DNA from 4 places in the Pseudomonas rosaeacicularis genome. Region 4 is predicted to be linked to each of the others. Evidence: predicted binding sites of a transcription regulator. Region 4 holds the regulator's gene; each other region holds the start of a gene.
The links. Region 4 encodes FliA, which starts transcription of late flagellar genes. Its sites were predicted from a motif close to CTAAAGTTTNNNNNNNNNNNGCCGNTAA; they were not measured.

Region 1: flgM (flagellar biosynthesis anti-sigma factor FlgM) is a predicted target of FliA. The motif match lies at 833-860, and genes of this name have one in related genera.
Region 2: ACWKWM_RS12735 (chemotaxis protein CheW) is a predicted target of FliA. The motif match lies at 1,720-1,747, and genes of this name have one in related genera.
Region 3: ACWKWM_RS10480 (flagellin N-terminal helical domain-containing protein) is a predicted target of FliA. The motif match lies at 2,152-2,179, and genes of this name have one in related genera.

The regions. Positions count from the first base shown of each region.
Region 1 is NZ_JBSKHT010000007.1:68,170-71,420, forward strand. It holds gene flgA (flagellar basal body P-ring formation chaperone FlgA) at 1-738, shown strand, start outside; gene flgM (flagellar biosynthesis anti-sigma factor FlgM) at 898-1,215, shown strand; gene ACWKWM_RS10660 (flagella synthesis protein FlgN) at 1,259-1,726, shown strand; gene ACWKWM_RS10665 (flagellar brake protein) at 1,809-2,549, shown strand.
Region 2 is NZ_JBSKHT010000008.1:252,471-255,721, reverse strand. It holds gene ACWKWM_RS12745 (hypothetical protein) at 1-204, opposite strand, end outside; gene ACWKWM_RS12740 (GNAT family N-acetyltransferase) at 260-721, opposite strand; gene ACWKWM_RS12735 (chemotaxis protein CheW) at 763-1,659, opposite strand; gene hmpA (NO-inducible flavohemoprotein) at 1,957-3,138, shown strand.
Region 3 is NZ_JBSKHT010000007.1:24,955-28,205, forward strand. It holds gene ACWKWM_RS10475 (flagellin domain-containing protein) at 1-623, opposite strand, end outside; gene ACWKWM_RS10480 (flagellin N-terminal helical domain-containing protein) at 939-2,072, opposite strand; gene ACWKWM_RS10485 (hypothetical protein) at 2,382-2,639, opposite strand; gene ACWKWM_RS10490 (motility associated factor glycosyltransferase family protein) at 2,636-3,251, opposite strand, start outside.
Region 4 is NZ_JBSKHT010000026.1:67,984-71,234, reverse strand. It holds gene fleN (flagellar synthesis regulator FleN) at 1-585, shown strand, start outside; gene fliA (RNA polymerase sigma factor FliA) at 582-1,322, shown strand; gene ACWKWM_RS26990 (chemotaxis response regulator CheY) at 1,587-1,961, shown strand; gene ACWKWM_RS26985 (protein phosphatase CheZ) at 1,981-2,769, shown strand; gene ACWKWM_RS26980 (chemotaxis protein CheA) at 2,891-3,251, shown strand, end outside.

The sequences.
Region 1 (3,251 bases), on a different contig from region 4:
CGACGCCTGACATCCGTAACCCGCAGCTTACTCTGCGCGACGGCCGCGTTGTGCCTGTTGAGCACTGCGGGCCTGAGTCGCGCCGACAACGTGACGTTGCCTGAAACCCTTATCGGCGTCACCCAGGGCTTTCTTGAATTCACAGTTGAAGACTACCTGGCAACCAGCCAGACCGCCGGGCGTTATGAAATCGAAGTCAAGCAGCTGGACCCGCGCCTGCGCATGCCACAGTGCGACAAGGATTTGACGGCATCCCTGGAAAACTCTCCCCGCCCTGTCGGCCGCGTCACCGTGAAGGTGCGTTGTGAAGGCAGCTCTCCGTGGACGGTGTTCGTGCCCGCGCAGGTACATCTGTTTCGCGAAGTGGTAACGGTCGTGCGCCCCATGAAGCGCGATGCGATCGTGTCCGATGGCGACGTTGCCTTGCGCGAGCGAGACGTAGGCCTGCTGGGGCAAGGCTTTCTGGATTCGCTCGATCAGGCGGTAGGACAGAAACTCGTCCGACCAACGGTCATCGACCAGATTTTGACCCCGGTGCACCTGCAACAGCCGGAAATGATCCGCAAAGGCGATCAAGTGGTGATCAGCGCACGTAGCGGTTCCATGAGCGTGCGCATGCCGGGTGAGGCTCTCTCTGACGGCGGTTTCAACGAGCAAATACGGGTGAAAAACCTGAATTCCCAGCGCGTGATAAAGGCTAACGTGACCGCTCCGGGACAGGTGGAGGTGCCTATGTGATGCGATGACCTCTGGCGCTGTGCCTGCGCTTTTTCTAGACTGGGAACCGATGCGCGCTGTGCGACGTCCATTTGAGACTGTTTTCGCACGGGCCCTAAAGTTATTCCGGGTTTGGCCGAAACCAAAGGCAAGCGTCCAAGAACCCAGAGGTTTTCTATCATGGTCATCGACTTCAATCGTTTAAATAGTTCCACTACCGTCGGCAGTACAACCCGTACTGCCGCCACCAAAGAAGCTGGCAAAACCGAAGCGGTAGCAGCACCGGTGAGCACTTCTGAAACGGTAAGTAGTGGTGAGGCAGTACATCTGAGCAGTGAAGCTCAACAGTTGCAGAAGATCACTGATTCGCTGCGCGATCAGCCAGCCGTCAACTCCGCCCGTGTGGCTGAATTGAAAGCGGCTATCGCAGACGGCAGTTACAAGGTCGACAGCAACCGCGTTGCCAGCAAGCTGCTTAATTTCGAAGCCCAGCGCTAAGCCCGCGCCGGGGCTTCTGGACGCTTAAATCCCAGAGCATGCGATGCAAGACACTACTTTGCTGCAACTGATCACCGACGATATCGCACCGGCCCAGCATCTTCTTGAGTTGCTCAAAGCCGAGTCGATTGCGCTGCATGGCCGCGACATGGTCGAAATGGAACACATCCTGGCGCAGAAACAGGCGCTGGTGATTGTTCTGGACCAGCACGGGCGCCGCCGCAGCCAGCTTCTGGCGAGCCTTGGGTTACCTACCAATCGTAACGGGCTGGAAGAAGTAGCCAAACATTCGTCAGTCGGCGCAGAGCTGCTCAAAGCAGGCGATGAGCTGAACGCCCTGATGACTGACTGCAAGGCGGCCAACGAAGAAAACGGCACGCTGATCCAGCTGCAGCAAATCAAGACTAGCCACCAGCTATCCATCCTGAACGGTGGCGACACGCCGACGCTGTATGACAGCCGAGGATCGACTTCCGGAAAAGCACGGCCACGTCCGCTTAGCCAGGTGTAAGTTCCTGTATCAAGGCGTGAAACATGCTGGCAAAATGCCGCACGCCTCACGCTGTCGTATTTTGCCTGGAGATGGATTACCCGTGAATGCCTCAAGCGCGGAAGATGTTCCGCAGCCCCCGAAGGTACTTGCAACGCCTTTGGAAATTGCCGCCACCCTGCGACTGCTGCTGGAAAGCCATGATCCGCTGATCATCACCTTTCACGAGCGAAGCCAGCGTTTCCAGAGCTACATCACCGACATTGACCGGGATGGCAACTCAGTTACCTTCGACGAAATGATCCCCCGCGACGGCGAACGCTTTTTGGCTGCCGGGGAGCCTTTCAAGGTCGAGGGTTTTCACGACGGCGTGCGCATCGCCTGGGAATGCAAAGCTCAACTGACCACCATCGACGATCCGCGCTGCTATCGCGGGCCGCTGCCTGAGGAAGTGGTTTATCACCAGCGCCGTAATGCCTTTCGCGCCGCCTTGAAGCTGGCGTCACTGGTGAACATCGAGATCGGTGGCGAGAGACTCAAGTCGCCGCTGCGGGGCAAGTTGTTGGACATTTCCGCCACCGGTTGCAAGCTGCGTTTTGAGGGCGATGTGTCCGAGCGCATGCAATTGGGCCAAGTGTACGAGCGGTTCATCGCCGCCCTTCCCTTCGGCAACATGACTGCCCCGGTGGAACTGCGCCATCTGCATTTCGAAGAGCGTATCAACACCACCTTCGCCGGCGTGCGCTTCCACAACATGAGTGGACTGGTGCAGCGCCAGGTCGAACGTTTCGTCTACCAACTCCAGCGCGAAGCCCGACGCTTCGACAAAGACGACGACTTCTGATCGCACGTCCTCACGGGGGCTGGTACCCAGCCCATCGCGAACAAGTTCGCTCCTACGGCCTGCGGCCAGAATCAAAAGCCCTCGCGAACAAGTTCGCTCCTACAGGGCCTGTGCTGTTGGCGCGATTCGCTTCTGTCGACGCGCGGGAGTTGTCCGGGAGTCGCTTCTGCCGAAGGCGTAGGAGCCCTGCTTGCAGGCGATCTGGCGCGCAGCGGCAGCAAAACCTGAAGAGCCGGTTTCGCCTGACACTCTTCGGTCGCCTATTTCAGGGCAGCTGCGCGCCCCATCGCGGACAAGTCGCGCTCCTACGGCCTGCGGCCAGAATCAGAAGCCCTCGCGAACAAGTTCGCTCCTACAGAGTTTTCGCGCTCTGCTTCTGCCGAAGGCGTAGGAGCCTTGCTTGCAGGCGATCTGGCGCGAAGCGGCAGCAAAACCTGAATCCGGTTTCGCCTGACACTCTCCAGTCGCCTATTTCAGGGCCGCTACGCGCCCCATCGCGGACAAGTCGCGCTCCCACGGCCTGCGGCCAGAATCAAAAGCCCTCGCGAACAAGTTCGCTCCTACAGAGTTTTCGCGCTCTGCTTCTGCCGAAGGCGTAGGAGCCTTGCTTGCAGGCGATCTGGCGCGAAGCGGCAGCAAAACCTGAAGAGCCGGTTTCGCCTGACACTCTCCGGTCGCCTATTTCAGGGCCGCTGCGCGCCC
Region 2 (3,251 bases), on a different contig from region 4:
GCCTGTTATCAGCAGAGCGTTGTACCCAACGGTGTCGTCGAACAACGCAGAAGTGCCAGCAGGTTTGGCGTTTTTCAGTTGGCTGGCTTTGACACAGCTATCGATGACGGCCTTGTCCAGCGCGTTCCATGCTTGGGTGCTGGAGGCATTTGCCTGGCTTGCGAATCCGGCCAGGGCAAGTAATAGGGCAGTGGTGGTCTTCATGTGAATCTCCATGGGGGGCGTTGTCCTGTAAGGGTGACAACCGGATTAGAGTCCCTCAGACCGAATCCAGTTCGCTGCGCCGCACATATTCCATGCCGACCCGCTCATACAAACGTCTGGCGGTGAGATTGCTTTCCATGACCTTAAGATCCACATGAAGCTCTCGCCGTTGGTAAAACGCGCTGAAGGCGTGCTCGAGCAAGCGCTTACCAACACCGCAGCCCTGTGCGCGAGGGTGCACCACCAGATTGCGAATGAAGGCGCTGGTCCAGCATTGCGCGACAGCCACGATGCCTACGCCGTCCTCGACCGCGAACATCAGATGCCGATCAAACTCAGGGTCTGTTTCGAACCCGTTGAGCCAAGTGTGGAGGTCTGCTACCCGACCGCCGCCGTGCTGGCGACCGAGTACCAATAACTGGTGAATTCGGGCTGCGTTGTCCGCAGTCAGCGTCGCGACCCGCAGTGACGCGGGCCATTGGACCTTCTCGGGTGCTTGCGAAAGGTCCTTGCGCATCAGCCAGTAATGGCTTGCGGAGGCATCGTCTGCGGCGGGCGTCAGATGCCCTGTGCTTCTACCGTACGCGCGGCTTCGATCAAACATCGTGTCAGCTCTGGTGAGGAAAACTTGGTCAACACAGCGTTCGCGCCCGCCGCATTGGCTTTTTCGGCATTCATCGCGCTGTCCAGAGAAGTGTGCAGCAGAACGTACAGCTCTTGGAAGTCAGGCGTTTCGCGTAGCGTGCGTGTGAAAGCGTATCCATCCATTTCAGACATTTCGATATCCGACACCACCACGTTGATCTGCGCGTCGGTGCCTTGCAGTTCCAGCAGTTGATCAATCGCCTCCTTGGCACTGCGCGCGGTATGGCATTCGACGCCCAGGCTGCGCAGCGTAATCACCGATTGCTGCAGCGCAACCTGACTGTCATCGACCACCAGAATCCGTGCTTTTGCCAACACTTTGGCGTCTTTTGCGCTGAGTTCGGCAGGTTCTGAGGTAACCCGCGCAGGGGCTATGCCGTGGATGACTTTCTCAATATCCAGCACCTGCACCAGGGTGCCATCCACTTGGGTCACACCCGTGATAAATGAGCGATTGCCAGCGCCGAAGGGTGGCGGGCGAATATCCGTAGTCAGGCAATGGACGATTTTGCTCACCGCCTGCACGTGCAAACCCTGCTTGGAGCGACTGACATCGGTGACGATCAGACAGCCGCCATTGGGATCTTCCAAAGGACGCTCGCCAATGGCCCGGCTGAGGTCGATAACCGATAAGGCAGTGCCGCGCAGCGTGGCGACGCCTTTAACGTGCGGGTGTGATTCCGGCAATCGGGTCAGGGGAGGGCAGGGGATGATTTCGCTGACTTTGAGCAGGTTGATCGCCATCAACTTGCCGCTGCGCAATGTGAATAGCAGAAGCGAAAGTGAATCTGCGCGGACATTTGTGGACATAGGAGCCTTCTGACATGAGTTGTTGGCTGCACGCGGCGGCAAACAGCTTTCGATGACGGGTTATCGACTTGAGCAGGTCAGGCTTTAACGGTTTTAGTGTTGCACCTTTTCAAGTACTGCCTTTCAGGGGGCAGTGATGGTGTCGAAAAGACTAATTCATGTCTAAATGACTGCTTTTGTACTTTGGTCAAAATGACGATCAACTTCTAACTATCTGAAAGATAAGGAAATAAAGCGTGGCACGCTTTTTGATACAGGCCATTTAACTTTTTCAGCCCTTCACGTCAGGAGTTAGCCATGTTGAATGCCCAGGATCGTGCCATCGTCAAAGCCACCGTTCCACTGCTCGAAAGCGGCGGTGAGGCGTTGACCACCCATTTTTACAAAATGCTGCTCAAGGAACATCCCGAGGTCCGCCCGATGTTCAATCAGGCGCACCAGAGCAGCGGCGATCAGCCTCGTGCGTTGGCCAACGGCGTGCTGATGTACGCCCGTCATATCGACCAGCTTGAGCAGTTGGGCGATCTGGTCGCCAAAATCATCAACAAGCACATCGCCCTGCAAATTCTTCCAGAACACTATCCGCTGGTCGGCGGCTGTTTGTTGCGAGCAATCTCTGAGGTGTTGGGCAGTGAAATTGCCACCCCTGAAGTTATCGATGCCTGGGGTCGCGCCTATCAGCAGTTGGCGGACATCCTGATCGGCGCCGAAAAAACCATCTACGACGAAAAAGAGCTTGCCGTGGGTGGCTGGCGCGGGCCGCGTGAATTCAAGATCGCCAACAAAGTCCGGGAGAGCGCGGAAATCACGTCCTTCTACTTCGCACCGGCCGATGGCAAAGCGATTCTGGATTTCACCGCTGGTCAGTACATCGGCATGCAGCTGTTTGTCGATGGCGAGGAGATACGTCGCAATTACTCGCTGTCAGCGCTGGCTGGCAACAATCAGTACCGCATCAGCGTCAAGCGCGAACCTGGTGGCCGTGCGTCGAACTTTCTCCACGACAAAATGGACATCGGCGACAGCATCAACCTGTTCACACCGTCCGGCGAGTTCACCCTGGCCCATAACAATAAGCCGCTGGTGCTGATCAGTGGCGGCGTGGGTATCACTCCGACGCTGGCTATGCTGGAAGCTGCGTTGTTGACCGAGCGTCCGATTCACTTCATCCACTGCGCTCGTAACGGTGGGGTGCATGCGTTTCGCGACTGGGTTGAAGACCTGGCCAGCAAGCACCCGCAGCTCAAGCGCTTTTACTGCTACGGCGAAGACGACGGTGTGAGCCCGGCAGCCCATGCCGTTGGTCTGCTGGATCAGGCGCGTCTTGAGCAATGGCTGCCCGAGGATCGTGATCTTGACGCGTATTTTCTTGGGCCAAAGGGCTTCATGGCCGTGGTGAAGCGCCAGCTAAAGGCTGCGGGTGTTCCGGAGAGTCAGAGCCGCTTCGAATTCTTCGGTCCGGCGTCTGCGCTGGAGTGATCCATAGCGCGCCGTCCTGCGGCAATACGCCGCACGCTTCTATATATATAGAAGCGTATTATTTTGGTGTGGCGTCTGATCGCTGGAAACACGTAGCAACTCTTTCAGACGCT
Region 3 (3,251 bases), on a different contig from region 4:
CTGTTGATAGCTGCGAGAGCAGCGTCAATTGCAGTGATTGCGTTGTCGATGTTGCCCGAAGCGGTAGCGCTTGTGCCTGAGATAGCAACCGAGCCGCTGGCGACCGACAGAGAAGCTGCGTCAAATTTGCTGCTCAGTACCAGATTGATACGGTTAGCTGAACCAGTGTCCGAACCTACTTGCAGTTGCATGGTTCCGGCCGAACCGTCCAGCAGATTTTTGCCGTTCAGGTTGGTCGACGCCGAGATACGGGTAAGTTCGTCGGACATCTGAGCGAATTCAGCGTTCAGAGCCACACGGTCAGCAGAACCGTTAGTGTCGTTTCGCGACTGAACAGCCAGTTCACGCATACGTTGCAGAATGTTGGTAGATTCTTGCAGAGCGCCTTCAGCAGTCTGAGCCATCGAGATACCATCGTTGGCGTTCTTGATTGCTACTGTTTGACCACGGATTTGAGCGGTTTCGCGAGTTGCGATCTGCAGACCAGCGGCGTCATCTTTAGCGCTGTTGATTTTCAGGCCGGAAGACAGGCGCTGCATCGAAGTTGCCAGAGCGTCGCTAGCTTTGCCCAGGTTCTTCTGAACAGACAGGGAAGCAACGTTGGTGTTTACGCCTAAAGACATGATGAATTCCTCAATGATTTGGGTACTGCGGCTTTCCGGCCCTGGCAACTGCCGGGTTGGCCTAGAGAACCTTCGTAATAGTTATCGTCGTATCTGCAAGGAGCTTGAGGGCAATTTCAAATTTATTTGCCACCAGAGCGCCACCCCTGCTTTTGACGGGGGATACCTATGGTTTCGGCGCAATCCCTTCAAGCTTTAATCACGACGCTAACCCCCTGTCGAACAAAGAGTTTTAAACCAGACACCCCGGTGAGGATGTCTGGGATTCATCATGCAGCGAAGAAACGGATGAAGTTGTTAAAGAGCGATGAAGCGTTATTGCAACAGCTTGAGCACCGCCGCCGGCAACTGATTGGCCTGCGCCAGGACAGCAGTTGAGGCCTGTTGCAGGGTTTGCTGCTTGGTCAGCTCGGCGGTTTCGGCGGCGAAGTCGACGTCTTCTATCTGCCCACGGGAGGCGGTGGCGTTTTTTGTCATGTTTTGCAGGTTTTCCATAGCACTCATCATCCGGTTCTGATTGGCACCCAGGTCTGCACGCGCACTGTTGATTTCACCAATCGCATTATCAAGAATCCTGACGGTGTACTCGATGTTCTCGATTCGGGCGGCCCTGTTTAGCGTTGAATCTGACTTTTCGGCGTCGGAAAGAATCTTTCTCTCGTCGGTCAACTTTTTCCTCGCATCTGCCAGTGTTTGCTCATCAGCGGCAGTCGGCGGGGCGGAAAGATTTGCATACGCTGCTTCAGCTGCTGCGAGACCGGTCGTGGCTGTTTCCACGTTATCTTTCATGGGTTGCGTCACAGTATTGACAGTGTTTCTAAATCCAGATCCGTCAATAGATAAGGGAGTGTAGTCACCCTTTGTCACTTGCTTCTGCCCCGACGTTGTAAGATCCCCAGCGACTAGTGGCCGATCCTCTGTTGCAGCGAGAAGCGTGCTCGATGAGAAATCCTTACCGAGCGTCAGGCTTATTTTTTCGGTCACCCCTACGTTCGCGCCGATTTGAAAGCTCATTTCTCCCGCACTACCATCCAAAAGATTAAGTTCTGCACCAAAGGTCGTTCCTTTAGCGAGACGTGTAACTTCGGCATTGAGCTTTTGAAATTCTGCATTAAGTGCGTTACGTTCGTTAGGCCCCTTATCGGCGTTAGCTGCCTGCATAGCAAGATCACGCATCCGCTGTAAATTATTCAAAGACTGATCCAGTGCGCCTTCCGCCGTTTGAATAATCGAAATTGCAGCGCCTGCATTCCGAGTTGCGACGGTCAGCCCGCGAATCTGAGTAGTGAGGCGTGTTGCCAGCTGCATTCCCGCAGCATCGTCCTTGGCAGTATTGATTCGAAGCCCTGATGACAAGCGCGTCATGGATGTGCTCAGCGAATCGGAAGATCTGTTCAAATTCCGCTGAACAGACAACGAAGCAATATTGGTATTAACGGTTAAAGCCATTTTAAGATCCCTCGTATTGGAAACGGCTGGTTTTCCGAAACAGGTGACATCCATGTCGCCCAGAAAACCTACAACTTCGTTATCGACGAATCACAAACCGGCTTTAACCGTACTCAACACTTCAAAGCTGCGCCATCACGACAGATGTCGGATAAAAAATCGCGTAACTTCTCGCCATTGTTGCAGTTGCATAATTGTTAAATAATTTCAATAAAAAAAGCCCAGGCAATATTCGCCTGAGCCGTTATTTAAAGCTGGTAACCGCGCACTGTAGGAAGTTTCTTTTATTAGTGCGTCACTGGCTAAATACTAATGTTCCAACACCCTCACAAACTCAACCTCCAGCCAATCCGCCAATCCAATCCAGTCCTGCCGTTCCTGACAGTCCAGGATTGCGCCGAGCACTTGGCTGCAGGCATGTTGCTCGGCGGTTGGGCGCGTGGCGAAGAGCGGCATGGCTGTATCGATCAGTTCGACCATAACGAGACCGGCTTCGATGTCGCGGCCCAGTCGGAAAAGGTCGGCGCAGCGGCGGGCCTCGGTGATGATGCTGGTAGAGGCAATCATGGCGCAGTCCAGTCCGGGTCGAAGGTGGTGCCGACAATCAGTGCGCCGTCGCGGCTCGTGTTGAAGAAACTAACCTCGGGATGCCGGGCGATGTAGCGCTCAAGCGCGATCAGGTAACCGCGAAAGTTGAGTTGGGTTTTCACCTTGTTGCCCCGCCCGTCCATGACCCAATGCCGAGAGATGTTCGCTGCCGGCCCCAAGTCGCCGTCTTTCCAGCCCGTGTGAGTTTTATCGCCAGGGAAGGCAAAGTCGGCGCCGAACAGGGTGATGCGGGCAGCGCCCATCTGCACCGCCAGATCGATCGCCGGATGAATCACACTGCCGCCAGCAAACAAGACTCCCCGGGGTGTTTGCTGGCGAATCTGCTCATACATCGGGCTGTTCGAGTAACCGACATACCGAGGACCCTGCCAGGCACTGAGGACTTTTTCATCCAGTCGGGGTAGGTACACCAGCGTGATGTGTGCAGTGTTCTCGGGCACCAGGTGTCGGGCGGTGATGTGATGATCGATGCTGACCACAAAATCAGGGTCGATGCCGTGTTGGCGCAGGGGAACGAGCGCAGTGTCGACACAGATCAAGAGTGGTCGCTCAGGTGCATCCCGGGTCGCG
Region 4 (3,251 bases):
ATCCGCATCGTGCCGGCGGCATCGGGCACCCAGAGCATGGTCCATCTGACGCCCGCGCAGCATGCGGGTCTGATTCAGGCTTTCAGCGACATCGGCGACAACCTCGACGTGCTGGTGATCGACACCGCCGCCGGGATCGGTGAGTCGGTGGTGAGCTTCGTGCGCGCCGCCCAGGAAGTGTTGCTGGTGGTCTGCGACGAGCCGACCTCCATCACCGACGCCTACGCCCTGATCAAGCTGCTCAATCGTGATTACGGCATGAACCGTTTCCGGGTCCTGGCCAACATGGCGCAGAGCCCGCAGGAAGGGCGCAACTTGTTCGCCAAGCTGACCAAGGTCACCGACCGTTTCCTGGACGTTGCCCTGCAGTACGTCGGCGCCGTGCCGTATGACGAATGCGTACGCAAGGCCGTGCAGAAGCAGCGCGCGGTGTACGAGGCGTTTCCACGCTCCAAATGCTCGCTGGCGTTCAAGGCCATCGCGCAGAAAGTTGACACCTGGCCGTTACCGGCGAACCCGCGCGGCCATCTGGAATTTTTCGTCGAACGTCTGGTGCATCACACCAGCGCAGGGCCCGTGTCATGACAGCAAGTGGGTATCGCATGTACAGCAAATCATCCCGTGATTCCCAATACGAGCTGATCGAGCGCTATGCGCCTCTGGTCAAGCGAATTGCCTACCACTTGCTGGCGCGTCTGCCGGCCAGCGTGCAGGTCGAAGACTTGATCCAGGCCGGCATGATCGGCTTGCTCGAAGTCTCGACCAAGTACGACTCCACCAAAGGCGCCAGCTTCGAGACCTACGCCGGGATTCGCATCCGCGGCGCCATGCTCGACGAGGTGCGCAAGGGTGATTGGGCACCGCGTTCGGTGCATCGCAACACGCGCATGGTCAGTGACGCGATTCGATCAATTGAAGCAAAAACCGGCCGCGACGCTAAAGATCACGAGGTTGCGGCCGAACTCCAATTGAGTCTCGATGATTACTACGGGATTTTGAACGATACCTTGGGCAGCCGACTGTTCAGTTTCGACGACCTGCTGCAGGACGGCGAACATGAAGGGCTGCATGAGGACGGCGCAAGCCAGTCGCTCGAGCCGTCGCGTGACCTGGAAGATGAACGTTTCCAGAGCGCGTTGGCTGAGGCCATTGCCAATTTGCCAGAGCGTGAGCGCCTGGTGTTGGCGCTGTACTACGACGAAGAGCTTAACCTCAAGGAAATCGGTGAGGTCCTGGGTGTCAGCGAATCGCGGGTCAGTCAGTTACACAGCCAGTGCGCAGCTCGTTTGCGAGGGCGTTTGGGAGAATGGCGAGCGCGTTGACAGGCAACGCGGCGGACCCATTGGGGCCGTGTTACCTGTAAAGCCGGCTGTGCAGAGCGTTCGTGGGAAACAAGAGAGACAAGGCTTGAGCCGGTCAGCGCAGACGCACATCGCGTGCGTCGCGCCGTGGTTCATGCCTGTTGATTTGCCAAGCCCGTCGTCGTTTCGTGCAGCCCGGTCAGCGAGCTGTACCGGTTTTGATTGAACGCGCGTCCAGGTGCTGGGCGCGTTAAAGACTGCTTGGAGGTCGAATTGGACAAGAACATGAAAATCCTCATCGTTGATGACTTCTCAACGATGCGGCGGATCATAAAAAACCTGTTGCGTGACCTTGGGTTCACCAACACGGCGGAAGCAGATGACGGCACGACCGCATTGCCGATGCTGCAAAGCGGCTCTTTTGACTTTCTGGTAACGGACTGGAACATGCCTGGCATGTCCGGCATCGACCTGCTGCGTCAAGTCCGTGCCGATGAGCGCCTGCGCAGCTTGCCGGTATTGATGGTCACCGCTGAAGCCAAGCGTGAGCAGATCATTGAAGCCGCCCAGGCCGGGGTAAACGGTTACGTGGTCAAGCCTTTCACAGCGCAAGTGCTGAAAGAAAAAATCGAGAAGATATTCGAGCGCGTCAATAGCTGATGTTCGCTGCGAGGGCGCTATGGATTCCAAAGATTCGACAATGGGTGACTTTGAGTCGACCCTGAAGAAACACGCACAAGAGCTGGTCGCAAGCCTTGAAAAAGGCAAGTTCGGCGAAGCCGTGCAACTGATCCATGAGCTGAACCAGACCCGCGATCGCGGCCTGTATCAGGAAGTCGGCAAGCTGACGCGTGAGCTGCACAGCGCCATCGTCAACTTCCAGATCGACCCGACCATGCCGCAAGCCGAAGAAGTGTCACAGATCACCGACGCCACCGAGCGCTTGTCGTACGTGGTCCGGCTGACCGAAAACGCGGCCAATCGCACCATGGATCTGGTGGAGCAAAGCACCCCCTTGATGAACGGACTCACGGCCGACGCCAAAGCGTTGAGCGCCGATTGGGGCCGCTTCATGCGTCGCGAAATCGGTGCCGAGGAGTTTCGTGATCTGGCCAAGCGTGTCGACGGTTTCCTGACACGCAGCGAGCAGGAAACCCACGAGGTTGCCGGCCACCTGAACAACATCTTGTTGGCTCAGGATTATCAAGACCTCACCGGTCAGGTGATCAAGCGCGTTACTCAGTTGGTGACCGAAGTCGAAAGCAATCTGCTCAAGCTGGTGCTCATGGCCAGCCAGGTCGACCGCTTTGCCGGTATCGAACACGACCAGGAACTGTTCCGTCAGCAAAAAGAACAAGAAAAACTTCATTCCAAGGGTGAAGGTCCGCAGATTCATGCCGATAAACGTGAAGACGTCGTATCCGGTCAGGATGATGTAGACGATCTGCTATCCAGCCTGGGTTTCTAGGTTCTGAGTAAGAAGGCGTTGTGAGCCTGCTGCGTGTTGATTGACCGCACCCGGCTCACCCGCTGACGACTTCGCGCATGACCTGGATCGGTTGACGGTTAATTTTAGGAGCACCCCCCCAATGAGCTTCGGCGCCGATGAAGAAATCCTTCAGGATTTTCTGGTTGAGGCCGGCGAGATTCTGGAGCAACTGTCCGAGCAACTGGTCGAGCTGGAAAGCCGACCGGATGACGCTGACTTGCTCAATGCAATTTTTCGCGGTTTTCACACTGTAAAAGGGGGCGCCGGCTTCCTCCAGCTCAATGAGCTGGTTGAATGCTGCCACATCGCGGAAAACGTCTTCGACATCCTGCGCAAAGGTGAGCGCCGGGTCGATTCCGAGCTCATGGACGTGGTGCTCGAGGCGCTGGATGCGGTCAACGCCATGTTCGGCGAGGTGCGCGAACGTACCGATGTCACGCCGGCAACGCCTGAACTGCTCG